Regions from separate parts of the Actinoplanes lobatus genome, predicted to be linked through region 3. Evidence: riboswitches for the same ligand, from Rfam matches in the RefSeq annotation. Region 3 holds a riboswitch; each other region holds the start of a gene.

Region 1 (6,700 bases), 7.2 Mb from region 3:
GGCCTGGAGTCGCTGACCGGTGGCGGCGCCGAGATCTTCGACTGGGAGGTCCGGCAGCACATCGTGGACCACGCGTGCCACTGGGAGGACTGGTCGCGGATCCACCGGCTGGCCCACGAGAAGGGCATGAGGACGCCCGCCACCATGCTGTACGGGCACATCGAGGAACCGCGGCACCGGGTCGACCACGTGATGCGGCTGCGCGAGCTCCAGGACGAGACCGGTGGGTTCGCGGTCTTCATTCCGCTGCGCTACCAGCACGACTTCCACGACTCGGCGGACGGCAAGGTCCGCAACCGGATCCAGGAGCGCACCACGATGGCGGCGCCGGCCGAGTCGCTGAAGACGTTCGCGGTGTCCCGGCTGATGTTCGACAACGTGCCGCACGTGAAGTGCTTCTGGGTCATGCACGGTCTCTCGGTGGCCCAGCTGTCGCTCAACTTCGGCGCCGACGACCTGGACGGCTCGGTGGTGGAGTACAAGATCACCCACGACGCCGACTCGTACGGCACGCCGCACACCATGCACCGCGAGGACCTGCTCGACATGATCTGGGACGCCGGATTCCAGCCGGTCGAGCGGGACACTCGTTATCAGGTGGTACGCGAGTACGAGAAGGCGCCGTCGCTGGCCGAGCGCCGCAGCGAGCCCCAGAAGATCTGGGCCTGACCCCACACGGACGGTGACGTTGATGACCCAGCTGAAGAAGGACGCGACCGGCCGCCTGGCGACGATCGGTGACCTGCTGGGTTCCGCCTTCGCCGGGCTGGCCGCCGGCGCCGCCGTACTGTTGATTTTCGAGGCGGTGATGGCGCTGACCGGCCTCGGTGAGTTCGGTGAGTCGAACGGCTGGCTCGCGCTGATCCTGCCCGTCTGGTTGTTCGTCGAGGAGTTCCGGGCCGAGGGCTTCGGCGCCCACCGGATCATGGTGAGTGGCCTGGCCGCCGGCTTCGGTGTCGCGGTCGGGATGACCGTGGCCGGTTTGGTGTCCGAGGTCGCTCCGCCCTTGGTCAGCGGCGGCTCCGGCGCCCTGACCGGTACGGTCGTGTACTGCCTGGTCTGGTTCTACGGCCTTCGGTGGCTCAGTCACCGGTCCGGCTGAGGGAGATAACGCATGAAGCCCGCCGTCAAGTACACGCTCGGCCGCCTCGGACTGTTCGTGGCCGCCTTCGCCGTGCTGTTCCTCCTGACGCCGTTGAACGTCCTGGTCTGCGCCATGGTGGCGTTCGTCGCCTCGGCCGCTCTCTCGTTCATCCTGCTGCGCGGGTGGCGTGACGAGATGGCCGAGCAGCTCGGCGAGATGGCGGCCCGCCGCACCGCGGAGAGGGACCGGCTTCGCTCGGCGCTCGCCGGTGACGAGGAGGCGGCCGCCGCGGGGGACCGGGTCGCCGCCGCCGACGTCGTGGAGCACCGCAAGAACTCCTGAGCCGGCATCCGTTTGATGCCGGCCTCTTGACTTCAGGTAAGTCGAGTTATGTAGAGTTTCGGTCATGCCGAGGACACCGCATGCCTCGCCGCAGACCCTGCGGCTCTTCGAGGCGCTGATGAAGGACCCGTCCACCTGGCGTTACGGTTACGACCTGAGCCGCGAGACCGGCCTGGCCTCCGGGACGCTCTACCCGATCCTGATGCGCCTCACCGAGCAGGCGCTGCTGGAGGCCGGCTGGGAGCCCTCCGACCAGCCCGGCCGCCCGCCCCGGCACACCTACCGGCTGACCGGCGACGGGGTGGCGCTGGCCCGGGTCCGGCTGGCCGACGCGGCGGCCAAGGCCGCGGCCCGCCGGGGCACGAGCCTGGCGATCGTGAGGCCGGCATGAGGCGGGTGCTGTACCTGATCCTGAGGACCGCGGTCACGGGCAAGCCGTGGGGTGAAGCGGTGCTGGCCGAGTTCGATCAGACCACCGGGACCTGGGCGGCGCTGCGCTGGACCGCCGGCGGGCTGTGGGTGGCGGCACGGGAGCGGCCGGTCGCCTACGGGGTCGCGCTGGCCGCCGTGCTGCTCGCCGTGACCACGTCGTTCTCCTTCTCGATCTGGTTCGTGCCGAGCAACGCCATGAATCCGACCCTCGCCGTCACGAGCCGCCACCTGGTCGACCGGATCGGCTACCGGGTGACCGGCATCGACCACGGCGACATCGTCGCTCTCCCGATCCCGGACGCGCCCGGACACGAGACCCTGCTCCGGGTCATCGGCCTGCCCGGTGACCGCATCGAGTGCCGGGACGGGCGGGTGCTGCGCGGCGGCACGGCGCTCGACGAGCCGTACCTGTCGTTCGAGTCCCAGGTGGTCGGCACCGAGTGCGCTCCGGTCACCGTCCCGGACGGCGCCGTCTACGTGCTCGGTGACAGTCGCCCGGTGGCCCAGGACTCCCGCCACTGGGGCCTGATCAGCACGGACGATGTGACCGGAAGGCTCGTCATGTGATGCCGTTGAGGTTGCGGGACGGCCGTGGGTTAGCGTTTCAGGGACCGCGCCGCAGCGAAGCCGGTGTGAAACCGGAGCTGTCCCGCAACTGTGATCCCTCTTCGGAGGTCTAGCCAGGTCGCCTGGGCGTCGGTCGCGATTCAGCGCTCCCGGGGAGGGGCGCCTCGCGGGCGGCGGCCAGCGTGGCCCCTGTCGGCGAAGCACCACCTGACCGGCCGACAGGAGGACCGATGAAACGCCTGCTCACCGCTGCCATAGCGGCCACCGCACTGTTCCTCACCGGATGTGCGAGTAACGAACCCGAGCCCGCCACCGCGTCCAGCGCCGCCGCCGGGGCGTACCCGGTCACGGTCGGCGCCGTGACCCTGAACGCTCAGCCCGCGAAGATCGTGTCGCTGAGCCCGACGGCCACCGAGATGCTCTACGCGATCGGCGCCGGGCCGCAGGTCACCGCGGTCGACGACCAGTCCACCTACCCGGCCGACGCACCGAAGACCGACCTGTCCGGTTTCAAGCCGAACGCCGAGGCGATCGCGGCCAAGGACCCGGACCTCGTGGTGCTGTCCAACGACTCCGACGGCATCGTGGCCCAGCTCGGCAAACTGTCGATCCCGGCGTTCGTGTCACCGGCCGCCGCCACCCTCGACGACACCTACCGGGAGATCACCGAACTCGGCGCGCTCACCGGTCACCCGGCCGAGGCGAAGGCGCTGAACGAGCGGATGGCCGCGGACATCGACACGATCGTCAAGTCGGTGCCGGCCCGGAGCAAGCCGCTCAGCTACTACTACGAGCTGGGCCCGGACCTGTACTCGGCCACCTCGAAGACCTTCATCGGCTCGGTCTTCAACCTCTTCGGGATGACCAACGTGGCCGACGCCGCCGACCCGGACGGCAAGCTCGGCGGCTACCCGCAGCTGGCCCAGGAGTCGCTGGTCCAGGCGAACCCGGACACCATCTTCCTGGCCGACACGAAGTGCTGCCAGCAGTCCCCGGAGACGGTGAAGGCGCGGCCCGGCTGGTCGTCGATCGCCGCCGTCGGCAAGGGCCAGATCTACGCCCTCGACGACGACATCGCCTCGCGCTGGGGTCCCCGTACCGTCGATCTGGTCAAGGCCGTCGGAGACGCGGTGAGCAAGGTTCCCCAATGAGCGAGCTTGCGAGCGAATCATCGGCTCAGTCTTGAACTCATGGCGACGCTGGAGCGAAGCGGAGGCGGCGCCATGAGCCGGCGCCGGCCTGCCGGGCTGCGCCCGGTGTGGCTGGCGGCCGGAGTGCTCACGCTGCTGGGAGCGATGGTCCTGGCGCTGGCCTTCGGGTCGGTCCGGCTGCCGCCCGGCGGCGTCGCGGTGGAGATGCTCAATCTCCTTCCGGGGGTACGCCTGGACAGCGGCCTGACCGACCGTGAGATCGCGATCCTCACCCAGCTCCGGCTGCCCCGCGTGGTGCTGGGCGCGCTGGTCGGCTCGATGCTGGCCCTGGCCGGCGCCGCCTACCAGGGTGCCTTCCGCAACCCGCTGGCCGATCCGCACCTGCTCGGGGTGGCGGCCGGCGCCGGTCTCGGGGTGACCGCGGTGATCGTCCTGCGGGCCACCGGCGAGGTCACCGAGCTGCCGATCGGGGCGCCGATGGCGGCGTTCGTGGGCGCGGTCGGCGCGGTGGCCCTCACCTGGCTGCTCGGCGCGGCCGGGGGCCGGGACCGGTCGCCCGCCACCCTGATCCTGGCCGGGGTCGCGGTGTCGGCGTTCCTGTCCGCGGCGCAGACCTACCTGCTGCAACGGAACGTCGAGTCGGTCCGTGAGGTGTTCTCCTGGACGCTCGGCCGGCTGTCCACCGCGGGCTGGCACGACGTGCGGGTGATCCTGCCCTACACGGTGATGACCGCCGCGATCGTGCTGGCCCAGCGCCGCGAGCTGGACGTGCTGACCGTCGGCGACGCCGAGGCGACCAGCCTGGGCCTGCACCCGCAGCGGTCCCGCTACCTGCTGATCATCGCGGCCTCGCTGGGCACCGCCGCCGCGGTCAGCGCCTCCGGGCTGATCGGCTTCGTCGGGATCATCGTGCCGCACACGCTGCGACTGATGACCGGGCCCAGCTACCGGGCGTTGCTGCCGCTGTCGCTGCTGTTCGGGGCGGCCTTCCTGGTCCTCGCCGACCTGGTCGCCCGGACCGCGGGCGGAGACGCGGAGATCCCGATCGGTGTGGTCACGGCGTTCCTCGGCGCGCCCTTCTTCGTGCTGGTGCTGCGGACCAACCGGGCGGTGCCGTCATGAGCGCTATTGAAGTGGAGGGCCTCACGGTACGGCTGGACGGGACCCTCATCGTCGACGGTGTGGACCTGGACGTGGCCGAGGGCGAGTGGGTCACCGTCATCGGGCCGAACGGGGCCGGCAAGTCCACCGCGCTGCGGGCCATCGGCGGGCTGCTGACGTTCGGCGGGACGGTCCGGTGGCACGGCGTCCCGGCCGACCGTCTGTCCCGCCGCGAACGGGCCAAGGCGGTGGCCACCGTGCTCCAGTCACCGGTGGTGCCGCCGGCCATGCGGGTGTTCGACTACGTGTTGCTCGGGCGTACCCCGTTCATCCCGCCGCTGGGCCGGGAGTCGGCGACGGACCTGGCCGCGGTGGAGGAGGTCCTGGTCGCGCTGGACCTGGAGTCCTTCGCCGGGCGGCGTCTCGAGACCCTCTCCGGCGGGGAGCGGCAGCGGGTCTTCCTGGCCCGGGCGCTCGCCCAGGGGGCCGGGATCCTGCTGCTGGACGAGCCGACCAGCGCCCTGGACATCGGTCACCAGCAGGAGGTGCTGGAGCTGGTGGACCGGCTGCGCGCCGAGCGGGGCCTGACCGTGCTCGCCACCATGCACGACCTGACCACCGCCGGCGAGTACGCCGACCGGATGTTCCTGCTGGCCGCCGGCCGGGTGGCCGCGTCCGGCACGCCCGCCGAGGTGCTGACCGAACCGAACCTGGCCGAGCACTACCGGGTCAAGGTCCGGATCATCGAGGGCGACCGGGGACCGCTCGTGGTGGCCGTCCGCGGCTGATCTTGCACAACCGGACGGCAACCGGGTCCTGCCCGTTCCGCACTCCGGCGTTTCCTCAAGTCCCCGAACTGATGGGCATGACGGACACGATGGTGGTTGAGCTGGCGATGCAGGCCCTGACGATCGCGGCGAAGATGGCGGCGCCGGTGCTCCTGACCGCCCTCGTGGTCGGCTTCGCCGTCTCGCTCTTCCAGTCGGTCACCCAGATCCAGGAGGCCACGCTCTCCTTCGTCCCGAAGGCGATCGCGATCGGCGCGGCCCTGCTGCTGGCCGGCAACTGGATGCTCCACGAGATGATGACCTACACCACCCAGCTCTTCGAGAAGGTCCCGAGCCTGCTCGCCTGAGAAGGACCGCCCGAACCGGGCGGCCCTTCCGTCAGGGGAGGATCAGGAACCGACGTAGAGCAGCCGGTTCGGCGAGCCGGTGCCGCGGCTGGTGACCACTCCGGTGGTGGCGTTGTTCACGATCGCCGCGTTGACCGTGCTGACCGAGGCGCCCGGGTTGGCGGCCAGGTAGAGGGCGACCGCGCCGGCCACGTGCGGGGCCGCGAACGAGGTGCCACTGCCGGTGTAGGTGGCGGTGTCGCTGGTCCGCCACGCCGAGGTGATCGAGACGCCGGGCGCGAAGAGGTCCAGCACCGAGCCGTAGTTCGACCAGGAGGCCTTGGCGTCCGCGTTGCTCGTGGCGCCGACGGTGAGTGCCTCGGTGACCCGGGCCGGGGACGTGTTGCTCGCGTTGACCCCCGAGTTGCCGGCCGCGATCGTGTACGGGATCCCCGCCGTGATCGACCGCCGCACCGCCGCGTCCAGGGTGCTGCTCGCCCCGCCGCCGAGGCTCAGGTTCGCCACCGAACGGCCGGGGGTCGCGTTGGCGGTCACCCAGTCGATGCCGGCGATGACCCCGGCGGTCGTGCCCGAGCCGTTGTTGTCGAGCACCCGGACACCGACGACGTTGGCGCTCTTGGCGACGCCGTAGGTGCTGCCGGCCGCGACCCCGGCCACGAAGGTGCCGTGCCCGTTGCCGTCCTGCGCGATGTTGTCCCCGTCGACGGCGTCGTAGCCGTACGACGCGCGGCCCCCGAAGTCCTGGTGGGTGATCGTGATGCCGGTGTCCACCACGTAGACGGTGACGCCGCTGCTCACCCCGTACGTGTAGGTGCCGCTCAGCGGGAGCGCCCGCTGGTCGATGCGGTCCAGGCCCCACGGCGCAGAGGTCTGCGTGCCGGCGATCCG
Region 2 (6,700 bases), 9.1 Mb from region 3:
TGGTCCGGGTTGGTGGAATCGCCGATGTACGCCGCCGGCGCGCGACCGGTGAGCGCCCGCACCGTGGCGATCATGCCGCCGTGGTACTGGAAGTAGTCGTCGGAGTCGGCGATGTCGTGCTCGCGGGTGTCGATGTTCTTCGCGGCCACGTCGATCCGGCGGTACGCGTTCTCCATGTCCCCACGAGCCAGCACCCCGTCCAGGCCCCGCCCGTAGGCGAAGCCGCCCCACACCGCGTACACCTCGGCCAGATCGGCGTCGTCCCGCCAGTTCCGGCTGTCGATGAGCGGCAGGATTCCGGCGCCGTACGCCCCCGGCCGCGACCCGAAGATCCGCATGGTGGCCCGCCGCCAGTCGCCGTGCTCGCCCTGGTCGCGCAGGGCGTGCTCGCGGACGAAGTTGTCCGGCTCGTCCAGCCCGGCGATCAGGGTGAACGCGTCGTCGAGCAGAGCCACCACGTGCGGGAACGCGTCACGGAAGAAGCCCGAGACACGGACCGTCACGTCGATGCGGGGGCGGCCCAGCTCCTCGGCCGGGATCGGCTCCAGGCCGGTGACCCGCCGGGACGCCGGATCCCAGACCGGGCGGACGCCGATCAGGGCGAGGATCTCGGCGATGTCGTCGCCGGCGGTCCGCATGGCGCTGGTGCCCCAGGCGGAGAGCCCGACCGAGCGGGGCCACTCGCCGTGGTCGGCCCGGTAGCGGGTCAGCAGCGAGTCGGCCATCGCCTGCCCGGTCTCCCAGGCGAGCCGGCTCGGGATGGCCTTGGGGTCGACGGAGTAGAAGTTGCGGCCGGTCGGCAGCACGTTGATCAGGCCGCGCAGCGGGGAGCCGCTGGGGCCGGCCGGCACGTAACCGCCGTCGAGCGCGTGCAGCACGTTGGTCAGCTCGTCGGTGGTGCGGGCGAGCCGCGGCACGACCTCGGTGGCCGCGAACTCCAGCACGCGCACCACATCCGGCAATACCGACAAATCCGAAATATCGTGTACGCCGGGAAGCGTCGCCGGAGGTGCGGTGGAAGCGGCGCCCGCCGGTGCGGCGGAAGCGGCGCCCGCCGGTGCGGCGACCAGGTCCGCCGGGACCTCCGTCGGCCAACCACGCTCCTCCATGGCCGTGACCAGTGCCCGCGCCTGCGCCTCGATCTCGTCGGTCTCCGCGGTGGACGCGTCCTCCGCGAGACCCAGCGCCTCCCGCAGACCCGGCAGCGCCGCCACCTGACCGGCCCACATCTGCCGCGCCCGCAGCATGGCGAGCACCAGGTTGACCCGCGCCTCCCCGGTCGGCGCCGCCCCCAGCACGTGCAGCCCGTCACGGATCTGCACGTCCTTGACCTCACACAGCCATCCGTCGATGTGCATGATGAAGTCGTCGAACTCCTCGGCCTCCGGCCGGTGCCGCTGGCCGAGGTCGTGGTCCATCTTGGCGGCCTGGATCAGCGTCCAGATCTGCGCCCGGATCGCCGGGAGCTTGGCCGGGTCGAGGGCGGCGATGGTCGCGTGCTCGTCGAGCAGCTGCTCCAGGCGGGCGATGTCCCCGTACGACTCGGCGCGGGCCATCGGCGGGATCAGATGGTCGACCAGCGTGGCGTGTGCCCGGCGCTTCGCCTGCGTACCCTCGCCGGGGTCGTTGACGAGGAACGGGTAGATCAGCGGCAGGTCGCCGAGGGCCGCGTCGGTGCCGTCCGACGCGGACATGCCCACGTTCTTGCCGGGCAGCCACTCCAGGTTGCCGTGCTTGCCGACGTGCACCACCGCGTGCGCGCCGAACTCGTCGGCCACCCACCGGTAGGCGGCCAGGTAGTGGTGGCTCGGCGGCAGGTCGGGGTCGTGGTAGATGGCGACCGGGTTGGCCCCGAACCCGCGCGGAGGCTGGACCATCACCACGATGTTCTCGTCGCGCAGCGCGGCCAGCACGATGTCGCCGTCGTCGACATACAGCTCACCGGGGGCCTGACCCCAGTGCCGCTCGACACTCTCCCGGAAGTCCTCGGGGAGCTGGCCGAACCAGGTCTGGTAGCGAGATGCCGGAATTCGCACCGGGTTTCCGGACAGCTGCTCCTCGGTCAGCCAGTCCGGGTCCTGCCCGCCGGCCGCGATCAACGTGTGGATGAGCCCGTCGCCGTCGTAGGACCCGAAGTCACCGATCCGGTAACCCCGGTCGGCGAGAGCAGCCAGCAGGGCGACCGTCGAGGCCGGCGTGTCCAGACCGACCGCGTTCCCGATCCGGGAATGCTTGGTCGGGTAGGCCGACAGCATCAGCACGATCCTGCGATCGGCCGGCGGGACGTGCCGCAGCCGGGCGTGCGCCACCGCGATCCCGGCCACCCGCGACGCCCGCTCCTCGTCGGCCGCATAGACCGACAGCCCGTCCTCGTCGATCTCCTTGAACGAGAACGGCACCGTGATGATCCGGCCGTCGAACTCCGGGATCGCCACCTGCGTCGCCGCGTCCAGCGGGGTCAGCCCGTCGTCGGCGGCCTCCCAGGCGGCCCGCGAACTCGTCAGGCACAGCCCCTGGAGGATCGGCACGTCCAGGTCGGCGAGCACGCCGACATCCCACGCCTCGTCGTCGCCGCCCGCGCTCGCGGTCGCCGGGCGGGTGCCGCCGGCCGCCAGCACGGTCACCACCAGCGCGTCCGCCTTGCGCAGCTCGGCCAGCAGCTCCGGCGGGGCGGTCCGCAACGAGGCCGTGAAGATCGGCATGGCCCGCGCGCCCTTGGCCTCGATCGCCCGGCAGAGCGTCTCGACGAACGCCGTGTTGCCGGCCATGTGATGCGCCCGGTAATAGAGCACCGCCACGGTCGCCTCGCCGGTGGACTCCGGGCGCGGCAGGAAACCCCACTGTGGGCTCTCCACGGCCGGCGCGAACCCGTTGCCGGTCAGCAGCACCGTGTCGGAGAGGAAGTCGTGCAGCGAGACCAGATTGTCCGCGCCGCCGTGCGCCAGATAGGTGTGCGCCTCGGCGGCCACCCCGGCGGGCACCGTGGACAGCTTCATCAACTCGGCGTCCGGCGCCTGCTCGCCGCCCAGGACCACCACCGGCACGTCGCCCGCGAGCAGCGTGTCCAGCCCCTCCTCCCAGGCCCGGCGGCCGCCCAGGATGCGCACCACGACAAGGTCGGCCCCGTCGAGCAGGCCGGGCAGATCGGTGACCGAAGTGCGGGCCGGGTTGGCCGGGCGCCAGGCCGAACCACTGGCCCGGGCGCTGAGCAGGTCGGTGTCGGACGTCGACAGCAGCAGAAACACGCGCGCTCCCCTCGGGGTCCGCGCCCCGGGTAGTCGGATGTCACGGCGACCGGAGTTCCTGGCTCCCAGGGCTCGAACTCCCTGGTGACAGTGGCGGGACCGCGCCGGAGTCACACCGGCTTCCTCCGCGGCGTCGCCGCTCGTGAGCCATAACTTTTCCGAACCCCGGTGTCCCGCGTCAAGGCGGAACGGCCGCTGTGACGCTGCCGACCCACCGAGAGGCGACGGTGAATTCCTGTCGGGGGTCGGCCGTAGTATCCGGGCCATGTCTCCCGTCCGGACTTCCGACACCGACGCCTGCCCCGGCGCGCTGCGGCTGCACGCCGCCGCCGACGGGTTGCTGGCCCGGGTCCGGCTGCCCGGCGGGCTGCTGACCGGCGCCCGGCTGCGCGCGCTGCGCGCGCTGGCCGAGGAGTTCGGCGACGGCGCCCTGGAGTTGACCTCGCGGGCCAATCTCCAGCTCAGAGGCCTGTCGGCCACCGACGCCCCGGCCTTGGCGACCCGCTTGCGCGCCGCCGGGCTGCTGCCCTCACAGACCCACGACAATGTCCGGAACATCGCGTCGCCGCCACTCCCAGGATCGACGATCCGCGCTCTGATACCGGCCTTGGATCGCGCCATCGTGGACGATCCCGCCCTGGCCGGCCTCCCCGGCAAGTTCCTGTTCGCGCTCGGCCACGTCCCCCTGTCCCCCGACGTCGCCGCCGTCCCGGCCCCCAACCCCGCACCGGCGCCCACCACCCGGCCGGCCCCCACCAACCCCACACCGGCGCCCACCACCCAGCCGCCCACGACCAGCCCCACACCACCGGCGCCCACCACCCACACGGCTGTCGCGGGGCCGGAAGAGCGGGGGCACACCGGTGGCGGGCTGTTCGCGATCCGCTTCGCCGGGCACGACACCGGGCTCCGGGTGGAGGCCGGCCGGGTGGTGCCGGCGCTGATCGCGGCGGCGCACGCGTTCCTCGCCGAGCGGGAGGAGCAGCGGGGCGACGGCCCGGCCGCGTGGCGTTTGCGGGAGTTGACCGACGGCCCGGCGCGTGTGTCGGCCCGGGTGGCCGGCGTCCTCGGGTTGACGCCCGTCGCCGTGCCGGCGGCGGTTCCGGTCGAGGCCACCGGCGCCACCGATCTGGTCGGTGTGGTGGCTCAGGCGGACGGGCTGGCCGCGGTGGGGGCGCTGGTGCCGTTGGGGCGCCTGACCGGCGTACCCCTCAGGGTTTTGGAAGGCGCCGATCAGCTGGTGGTGACCCCCTGGCGTGGGGTGATCGTGGCCGATCTGCCGCCGTCGGCGGCGGTGGAGTGGGCGGACCGTCTGGCCGCGGCCGGGCTCGCGGTGGCCGCGGATTCGCCATGGTCCGGGGTGACCGCCTGCGCCGGGCGGCCAGGTTGCGCGAAATCGCTGGCCGACGTCCGCGCCGACGCCACCGCCACGGCCCGTTTCGTCGACGGCCTGCCGGTCCACTGGGTGGGTTGCGCCCGCGCGTGCGGCAGCCCGTCCGGCCCGCACGTCCGCGTCGAGGCCACCACCGACGGCTACCTGGTCGCCCGCACGGACGGTGACCGAGCCGGCCCCGCCGACCTGCCAGGGATGACCAGCGCGGAGAGTGACCGAACCGGCCCAGCCCGGCCATCGCAAACGACCAGCGCGGAGAGCGGCCGAACAGGCCCAGCCCGGCCATCGCAAACGACCAGCGCGGAGAGCGGCCGAACAGGCCCAGCCCGGCCATCGCAAACGACCGGCGCGGAGAGCGGCCGATCCGGACTCGTCGGCGCATCGGGGATCTCCGGCGCGGAGGGTGACGGATCCGGACTGGTCGGCCCATCGACTGCGGGGGCGGGATCGCCGAGGATCAGCGAGGTCGGCGCGGCCGTGACCGGGTTGGGGGAGATCGTGGCTGTGGCTAGGAGGCCCTGATGGAGTATGTGCGCGACGGTGCGGAGATCTACCGGCGCTCGTTCGCCACCATCCGGGCCGAGGCGGACCTGTCGGGGCTGCCGGAGGACGTGTCGCGGGTGGTGGTCCGGATGATCCACGCCTGCGGGATGGTGGATCTGGTGAAGGATGTCCGGTTCAGTCCGGGTGTGGTCACCGCGGCGCGGAAGGCGCTGCTCGACGGCGCGCCGATCCTCTGTGACGCGGAGATGGTGGCGTCCGGGGTGACCCGGTCGCGGCTGCCGGCGGCCAACGAGGTGATCTGCACGCTGCGGGATCCGGCGGTGCCGGGGCTGGCCGCGGCGATCGGCAACACCCGCAGCGCGGCCGCCCTCGACCTGTGGGGTGACCGGCTGGGCGGCGCTGTGGTGGCGGTCGGCAATGCGCCGACCGCGCTGTTCCGGCTGCTGGAGATGGTCGCGGCGGGCGCGCCCCGGCCGGCCGCGGTGCTCGGCATCCCGGTCGGTTTCATCGGCGCGGCCGAGTCCAAGGAGGCTCTCGCCGAGTCCGGTCTGGATTACCTGATCGTGCGCGGCCGCCGGGGTGGCAGCGCCATCACCGCCGCCGCGGTGAACGCCCTCGCTTCCGAAGCGGAGTGAGGCCCCGGTGCGGAACGAAGCGGAATAGGTCGGAAGAGATGACGAACGAGCCAGTACGGAAGACCGGCCGCCTCTTCGGGGTCGGGCTTGGCCCCGGCGACCCGGAGCTGGTCACCGTGAAGGCGGCCCGGCTGATCGCCGCGGCGGACGTGGTGGCCTATCACGCGGCGGGGCACGGGCGCAGCAACGCGCGCGCCATCGCGGCCGGGTACCTGCGGGAGGGTCAGATCGAGGAGGCCCTCATCTACCCGGTGACCACCGGGACGACCGACCATCCGGGCGGCTACCAGGGCGCCATCGACGACTTCTACGCCGAGTCGGCGGCCCGGCTCGCCGCGCATCTGGACGCCGGCCGGGACGTGGTGGTGCTGGCCGAGGGTGACCCGTTCTTCTACGGCTCCTACATGCACATGCACAAGCGCCTGGCCGGCCGGTACCACGCCACCGTCGTCCCCGGTGTCACGTCGGTCAGCGCCGCGTCGGCGGTGCTCGGCCGGCCGCTGATGGAGCGCGACGAGGTGCTCACCGTGCTGCCCGGGACGCTGGAGCCGAAGGATCTGGCGGAGCGCCTGGCCGCCACCGACTCGGCGGCCGTGATGAAGCTGGGCCGCACCTTCGAGGGTGTCCGGGAGGCGCTCACCGAGGCGGGCCGGCTCGACGACGCCTGGTACGTGGAGCGCGCCACCACCGGCCGGGAGCGGTCCGGCCCGTTGCGGGACGTCGACCCGGCCACGGTGCCGTACTTCTCGCTGGCCCTGCTGCCGAGCCCGGCCGCGACCGCGTTCGGGTCCGGCGCCGCGGCACCGGCCGGGTTCGCCGAGGCCCCGGTGGACACCACGTTCAACGGCACGGCCGCGGCGACGGCCGAGCCGGACGGCGGCCTGGTCAGCCTGGAGGATGCGAACGCCGCAGCGCTGACCCGG
Region 3 (6,700 bases):
TCCGGCGGTCACCCCGGCGCGTGCGCCGAACCCGACGACCAGCCTCACGCGGCCGCCGCGCGGACCAGCCGCTCCGCGATCCCGCGCCGCCCCGCCCAGTGCAGGTGCAGGTAGGAGGCGTGCACCGACGGCGTCGCGAACCCCTCCGGATCGGCGCCCCGCCACGCCCACGCCGCCTGCCCGGCCGGGGACAGCAGCAGCCCCGACCGCGGATGCGCCACGGTCCGGTGGAACTCGTGCCCGGTCACCCGGGTCCCGGCCACCGCGAGCGGGCTGTCGCCGAGCGCGACCGCGTCCCGGTAGCCGAGGGTCAGCGTCGGCGTCATCACCGCCTCGGCGTCGAGGACCCCGCACATCGGCTCGCCGTCCAGGGTGCGGCACAGCCACAGCAGCCCGGCGCACTCGGCGGCGATCGTCCCGCCCGCCGACGCGAACGACCGCACCGACTCCCGGAGCGGCTCGTTGGCGGACAGCGACGACGCGTACACCTCGGGGAACCCGCCGCCCACCACCAGCGCCCGCGTCCCCTCGGGCAGGGCCTTGTCGTGCAGCGGGTCCACGGTCACCACGTCGGCTCCGGCGCCGGCCAGTAATTCGCGCGTCTCGGCGTACGAGAAGGAGAAAGCCGGACCACCGGCGAGGGCGACCAGGGGACGGCCCGGAACCGGCGTCTCGCTGACCGGTGTCCATGCCCGGAAGGGCAGGGGTGGCGCCGAGCGGGCCACCGCCGCGACCGCCTCGAGATCGACGGACGTGGCGATCAGCGCGGCCAGCGCGTCGACCGAGGCCAGCGCTTCGGCACGCCGTTCCGCCGCCGGGACCAACCCGAGATGCCGGGAGGGCGCGGCCACCGCGTCGGCGCGCCGCAGCGCCCCCAGCACCGGTGTGCCCACCTCCTCGCAGGCGTCCCGCAGGATCCGCTCGTGCCGGTCCGAACCGACCCGGTTGAGGATCACGCCGGCCAGCCGCACCGTCCCGAAGCTGCGGAAACCGTGCACCACGGCGGCGATCGACCGCCCCTGGGCGGCGGCGTCCACGACCAGGATCACCGGCGCGTCGAGGAGCGCGGCCACCTGCGCGGTCGAGCCGGTGTCCCCCGCCCCGGTACGCCCGTCGTAGAGCCCCATCACCCCTTCGACGATCGCCAGTTCGGCGCCCTGCGCCCCGTGTGCGAACAGCGGCCCGACCAGGTCCTCCCCGACCAGCACCGGATCGAGGTTGCGGCCGGGCCGCCCGGCGGCGAGCGCGTGATAGCCCGGGTCGATGTAGTCCGGCCCCACCTTGAACGGCGCCACCGGCACCCCGCGCCGCGCGAACGCCGCCAGCAGCCCGGTGGCCACGGTCGTCTTCCCGTGTCCCGACGCCGGCGCCGCGATGACCAGCCGGTCTACCATTCGATGCCCTGCTGCCCCTTGCGCCCGGCGTCCATCGGGTGCTTCACCTTCGTCATCTCGGTGACCAGGTCGGCGGCCGCCACCAGGTCCGGGTGCGCGTCCCGCCCGGTGATCACCACATGCTGGGTGCCCGGCCGCTCCCGCAGCGTCGTGACCACGTCCTCGACGTCCACCCAGCCCCATTTCATCGGATAGGTGAACTCGTCCAGCACGTAGAACCGGAACGTCTCCGCGGCCAGGTCCCGCTTGATCTGCGCCCACCCTTCGGCGGCCTCGGCGGCATGGTCCCGCTCGCTGCCCGCACGCTGGATCCAGGACCAGCCCTCACCCATCTTGTGCCAGGTCACCGGCGTCGGCCCGGCCGCGCCGAGCGCTTTGAGCGCGGCCTCCTCGCCGACCTTCCACTTCTCCGACTTGACGAACTGGAACACCCCGATCGGCCAGCCCGCGCTCCAGGCCCGCAGCGCCATCCCGAACGCGGCCGTCGACTTCCCCTTGCCCGCCCCGGTATGCACCGCGAACACCGCCTGCCGCCGCCGCTGCCGCGTCGTCAGCCCGTCGTCGGGCACGCTCGTCACTTTCCCTTGCGGCACGCGCTCCTCCTCCTTCTCAAGATCAACCCCATTCCCGGTACGCGGTGAGCCGTCCAGCCCATCCCACACCGTCCCGCCGGCCGCGGCGAAGGTGGCCCGCCCGGCGCGCGCCCCTCACGCCCCTGCGAAACTCCCCCTCACCCCACCGTCACCTCACCCCCGGCGAAACCCGCCCTCACCCCGCCGTTACCTCGGTACCGTCCCGGCCCGGCGGGGACCGCGCCGACGGGCGGATGAGGGCAGCACACGGACGCCGGCCTGACCCGCACCGAACCGCCTACGCGGCGGTGCGGTAGGAACGGTCGGCCGGAGCTGAGGCGGTGCGGTAGGAGCGGTCGGCCGGAGCCGAGGCGGTAGCGGCGGTGCGGGCCGCCGGCTGGAGAACGGTAGTGGCTTGAAGGTGTTCCAGCGGCATGAGATCGGCTCGAAGAACCGCCGCCAGCTTTCCGGCCAGGCCCAGCCGGACCGGGCCGGACTCGCAGTCGACGACCACGGTCGCCACACCGGCCAGCGCGGGCGCGAGCAGGGCCGGATCGGGTCCGCTCGTGGCCCGGCCGTCGGTGACCACCACCAGCAGCGGCCGCCGTCGCGGGTCGCGGCGGCGCTCGGTGGCGATGGTCGCGGCCGCGGCACGGAGCCCCGCCGCGAGCGGGGTACGGCCACCGGTCCGCAGCGCGGCCAGCCGCATCACGCCGACCTCATGGCTGGACGTCGGCGGCAGCACCACCTCGGCGTCCCGTCCCCGGAAAGTGATCATCCCGATCCGGTCCCGCCGCTGGTAGGCGTCCCGCAACAGCGACAGCACCGCCGTCTTGACCAGCGTCATCCGCTTCCGCGCGGCCATCGACCCGGACGCGTCCACCACGAAGAGCACCAGGTTCGCCTCGCGCCCCACATGCACCGACTCCCGCAGATCCCGCGGCGACACCCGGATCCCACCCCGCCGCTCCCAGGCCGCCCGCCCCTGAGCCACCTGACCCTGAGCCACCTGACCCTGAGCCACCTGACCCTGAGGCACCCGATCCTGGGACGCCACAAACCGATCCGGGGATAGGGCGGTTCGGTCGAGGGCGGCTCGGTCGAGGGCTGCCCGGAGAGTGGCGAAGAGGTGAGGGGCGCCGGAGAGCTTGCCCTGCGGGACGCGGCTGCCGACTACGCGGCCCCGGCGGGCGAAGGCCGGGGAGCGGCGGCCGGCGTGACCGCCCTCGCCACGGGCGGTGATCCGGAGTGTGCGGGTGCGGAACGCCTGGCCGGCGGCGGCTGTCGCGCCCGCCTTCTCCGGTTGCGGCGCCTCGTCGTTGCTGGACGGGGGCGTGCTCTCCTCCGTACCCCCGTGGGGTGATCCTGCTCCGGACGGCCCGCCGCCGTCTCGCGGGGTGTCGTTTCGCGGGCCTCCGCCGCCGGGGCCGCCGCCGTCCGGGTCCGGGTCGATGTCGGGGTCCGGCTCGTCGTCGGGGCCGCCGCCGTTCTGACCGTCCTGGCCGGCTCGTTCCCGGTCGGCTGCTTCGCGCTCGGCCCGTTCGCGGTCGGCCTGATCGCGCTCGGCACGTTCCTGTTCGGCGCGTTCCTGTTCGGCGCGTTCCTGTTCGGCTCGGTCCTGTTCGGCCTGGCGTTCGGCTTCGGCCAGGGCGTCGTCGAGCTTCTGTTCGTCGGTGCCGGGCGGGTCCAGCGGGTCGGTACGGCGGCGGTGCGGGAGAGCGAGGCGGGCCGCGTCCCGGACGTCGTCGGCGGTGACCCGGTCGCGGCCGTGCCAGGCGGCCAGGGCTACGGCGCAGCGGGCGACCACGATGTCGGCGCGCATGCCGTCCACGCCGTAGGCGAGGCAGACCCGGGCGATCCGGTCGAGTTCGGCGTCGGGCAGCGTCACCGCCGGAAGAGCGGCGCGGGCGGTGGCGATGCGCGCCGCGTAGTCGCGTTCGGCGTCGGCCCAGCGCGCCGCGAAACCGTCCGGGTCGGCCTCGTAGGCGAGGCGGCGGCGCACCACCTCGGCGCGCTGACGGGCGTCGCGGGGTGCGGCGACGTTGACGACCAGGCCGAACCGGTCGACCAGCTGGGGCCGGGGCTCGCCCTCCTCCGGGTTCATCGTGCCGACCAGCAGGAATCTCGCCGCGTGCTTGACCGACACCCCGTCCCGCTCGACGTGTGCCCGGCCCATCGCCGCCGCGTCCAGCAGAAGGTCCACCAGGTGGTCCGGCAGGAGGTTCACCTCGTCGACGTAGAGGACACCCCGGTGGGCGGCGGCGAGCAGGCCCGGGTCGTAGGCCTTCACCCCGTCGGTGAGCGCGCGCTGCAGGTCGAGCGTGCCGACCACCCGGTCCTCGGTGGCGCCGACCGGCAACTCGACGAGCGACGCGGGCCGGACCGTGGCCGCGGTCGTGGCGTCCGCCGGGGCGTCCGGACGTGCCGGGCCGGGGAGGGTGGGGTGCGGGCCGTCCGGGCAAGCCGGGTCCGGGGCGGCGGGATCGCAGGCGAAACGGCAGCCGGGCACCACGGTGACCGGTGGCAGCAGGCCGGCCACGGCGCGGACGACGGTGCTCTTGGCCGTGCCCTTCTCGCCGCGGACGAGGACCCCGCCGACGGCCGGTGACACCGAGGTGAGCAGCAGGGCCAGGCGCAGGTCGTCGAGACCCACCACGGCCGAGAACGGGTACGGAGTAGTCACCAGGATCCCTTCCGGCGGGTGTCCACGCCCGCTCGTCGGTCGACGCGAGCGGCCGGAGTCTCCTGACTCCCGGATCGACGTTTCCCGCTCGCCTTCCGGCGCAGGTGCCGTGGCGTGTGTGGTCAGCGGGTCGCTCCCCGGTCACAGTGGCGGGACCGTCCCGGAATCGCACCGGGTTCCTCCGCAACCGCTCGCCGGTCACTCTTCCCGACCGGCCGGGCACCCGTCAACGCGGGATCCGTCACCCGCCGAGCGCACCTTCTCCGAAGGCGGTCCGCACGGCCGGCGCCGCGTGTGCGCCAATCCGTCCGGCATCGACGGCCCGACCCCACGCCGCGTCCACCGTGCGCCCACGATCAGGCGGTCTCGAAGCGGCACCGCGACGGTGCCGTGACGGGGCGGGCCGCGGTCGAATCAGCCGCGGGCGGGGTCGGTCAGCGGCTCACCGCCTTCTCGGTGGCGGGGAGAGGCTCGGGGGCCAGGCGGTCGAGTTCGGCGACCACGTCGAGGACGGCCAGGGCGGAGCGTTCCACCAGGGGGCGCAGGCGGCGGTAGAGGGCGGCGTCCTCCGGGTCGGGGTGGGTGGCGTTCGCGGTGGGGACCAGGTCGGCGGCGCGGTCCAGGTCGGGGAGTTCGCCGAGGGCGTGCCGGGCCAGGAGGCAGGCGCCCAGGGCGGTGCCCTCGGGGACGTCGGCGACCGTCACCGGGAGGTCGAGGGCGGAGGCCAGGACGGACACCCACAGGCGGGAGGCCGCGGCGCCGCCGGTGGCGCGGATCTCGGTGACCGGGCAGCCCTCGGCGTCGAACGAGTCGCGGACCAGGGCGAGTTGCTGGCAGACGCCCTCCACGGCGGCGCGGACCAGGTGCGGGCGGGCGTGTTCGCGGCGCAGGCCCAGGTAGGCGCCGCGCATGCCGGGGCGCCACCAGGGGGCACGTTCGCCCAGGAGGTAGGGCAGGCAGAGCAGGCCCTCGCTGCCGGCCCGGATCTCGGCGGCCTCGGCCAGCAGGGCGGCGTCCAGGTCGTCGGCGCCCTCGCCCGCGACGCCGGGCGCACGGCCGGGACCGCCGGAGGTGCCGGGAACGCGGTCGTCATACGCGCCGGCGCCGCGGTCACCAGGGGCTCCGGGGGCGGGGGCCGCGAGGCTCTGGGCGGCCCAGCGTACGACCGAGCCGGCGTTGTTGACCGCTCCGCCGATCACCCAGCGGTCCTCGGTGAGGGCGTAGCAGAACAGGCGGCCGGCGGCGTCGGCGGTGGGGCGGTCCACGACGGTACGGAGGGCGCCGCTCGTGCCGAGGGAGACCGCTGCGACACCGGGCGGGGTGGCGCCGACGCCCAGGTTGGCGAGCGGGCCGTCGGCGGCGCCGATGATCAGGGGTACGTCCGGCGGCAGGCCGGCGGCGGACGCCACCTCGGGACGCAGCCGGAGGGCGTACGTGGTGGGGACGACCTCGGCGAGCTGCCCGGGGCGCACGCCGGCGATGGACAGGGCCTCGTCGTCCCACCGGCGGGCGTGGATGTCGTAGAGGCCGGTGCCGGAGGCGATCGACAGGTCCACCAGGAACGGGGCGTCGGCCAGCGCCGCGACGATCAGCTCCTTGACGCCGCCCCAGCGTGGGGTGCCGCGCAGCGTGTCCGGGTCCTCCTCGGCCCACCAGGCCAGCTTCGTGAGCGGCGACATCGGGTGGACCGGGGTGCCGGTGCGGGCCTGGAGCCGCTTCGCCGGACCGGCCGCGACGATCTTCTCGCACTGCCGGGCGGAGCGGCCGTCCGCCCACGTCACCACGGGGCCGAGGGGGCGGCCCGCGGCGTCCATCGGCAGCAGCGCGTGCAGGAAGGAGCTGAGGCTGATCGCGATCACCCGGTCGCCGCGGTCGCGGCACTCGGCGGCCACGTCGGTGAGCGCCTTCACGGCGGCGCCGGTGAGCTGCCGGGGGTCGAGTTCGGCCCGGCCCGGCCCGGGGACCGACAGCGGGTAGTGGACGCTGGTCAGCGCCCGCAGCTCACCGGCCGGGCCGGCGGCGACCCCCTTGGTCGCGGTGGTCCCGGTGTC

The links. A riboswitch is a leader RNA that binds a small molecule or an ion and turns the genes downstream of it on or off. The one in region 3 is predicted to bind cobalamin.
Region 1: it holds a riboswitch for cobalamin, as region 3 does, so the genes downstream of both, BJ964_RS11535 (ABC transporter substrate-binding protein) here and BJ964_RS44085 (VWA domain-containing protein) in region 3, are expected to answer to the same signal.
Region 2: it holds a riboswitch for cobalamin, as region 3 does, so the genes downstream of both, cobN (cobaltochelatase subunit CobN) here and BJ964_RS44085 (VWA domain-containing protein) in region 3, are expected to answer to the same signal.

Annotation. Positions count from the first base shown of each region.
Region 1 covers NZ_JACHNC010000001.1:2,500,771-2,507,470, forward strand. Annotated here, with positions in the region: gene mqnE (aminofutalosine synthase MqnE) at 1-669, shown strand, start outside; gene BJ964_RS11515 (hypothetical protein) at 692-1,102, shown strand; gene BJ964_RS11520 (DUF4229 domain-containing protein) at 1,115-1,426, shown strand; gene BJ964_RS11525 (PadR family transcriptional regulator) at 1,491-1,817, shown strand; gene lepB (signal peptidase I) at 1,814-2,425, shown strand; cobalamin riboswitch at 2,417-2,565, shown strand; gene BJ964_RS11535 (ABC transporter substrate-binding protein) at 2,656-3,576, shown strand; gene BJ964_RS11540 (FecCD family ABC transporter permease) at 3,616-4,698, shown strand; gene BJ964_RS11545 (ABC transporter ATP-binding protein) at 4,695-5,465, shown strand; gene fliQ (flagellar biosynthesis protein FliQ) at 5,543-5,812, shown strand; gene BJ964_RS11555 (S8 family peptidase) at 5,855-6,700, opposite strand, start outside.
Region 2 covers NZ_JACHNC010000001.1:590,945-597,644, forward strand. Annotated here, with positions in the region: gene cobN (cobaltochelatase subunit CobN) at 1-3,245, opposite strand, end outside; cobalamin riboswitch at 3,279-3,406, opposite strand; gene BJ964_RS02580 (precorrin-3B synthase) at 3,511-5,160, shown strand; gene BJ964_RS02585 (precorrin-8X methylmutase) at 5,160-5,777, shown strand; gene BJ964_RS02590 (precorrin-2 C(20)-methyltransferase) at 5,816-6,700, shown strand, end outside.
Region 3 covers NZ_JACHNC010000001.1:9,689,235-9,695,934, forward strand. Annotated here, with positions in the region: gene BJ964_RS44070 (cobalamin biosynthesis protein) at 1-48, opposite strand, end outside; gene BJ964_RS44075 (cobyrinate a,c-diamide synthase) at 45-1,394, opposite strand; gene cobO (cob(I)yrinic acid a,c-diamide adenosyltransferase) at 1,388-1,987, opposite strand; gene BJ964_RS44085 (VWA domain-containing protein) at 2,265-4,649, opposite strand; cobalamin riboswitch at 4,705-4,831, opposite strand; gene BJ964_RS44090 (gluconokinase) at 5,084-6,700, opposite strand, start outside.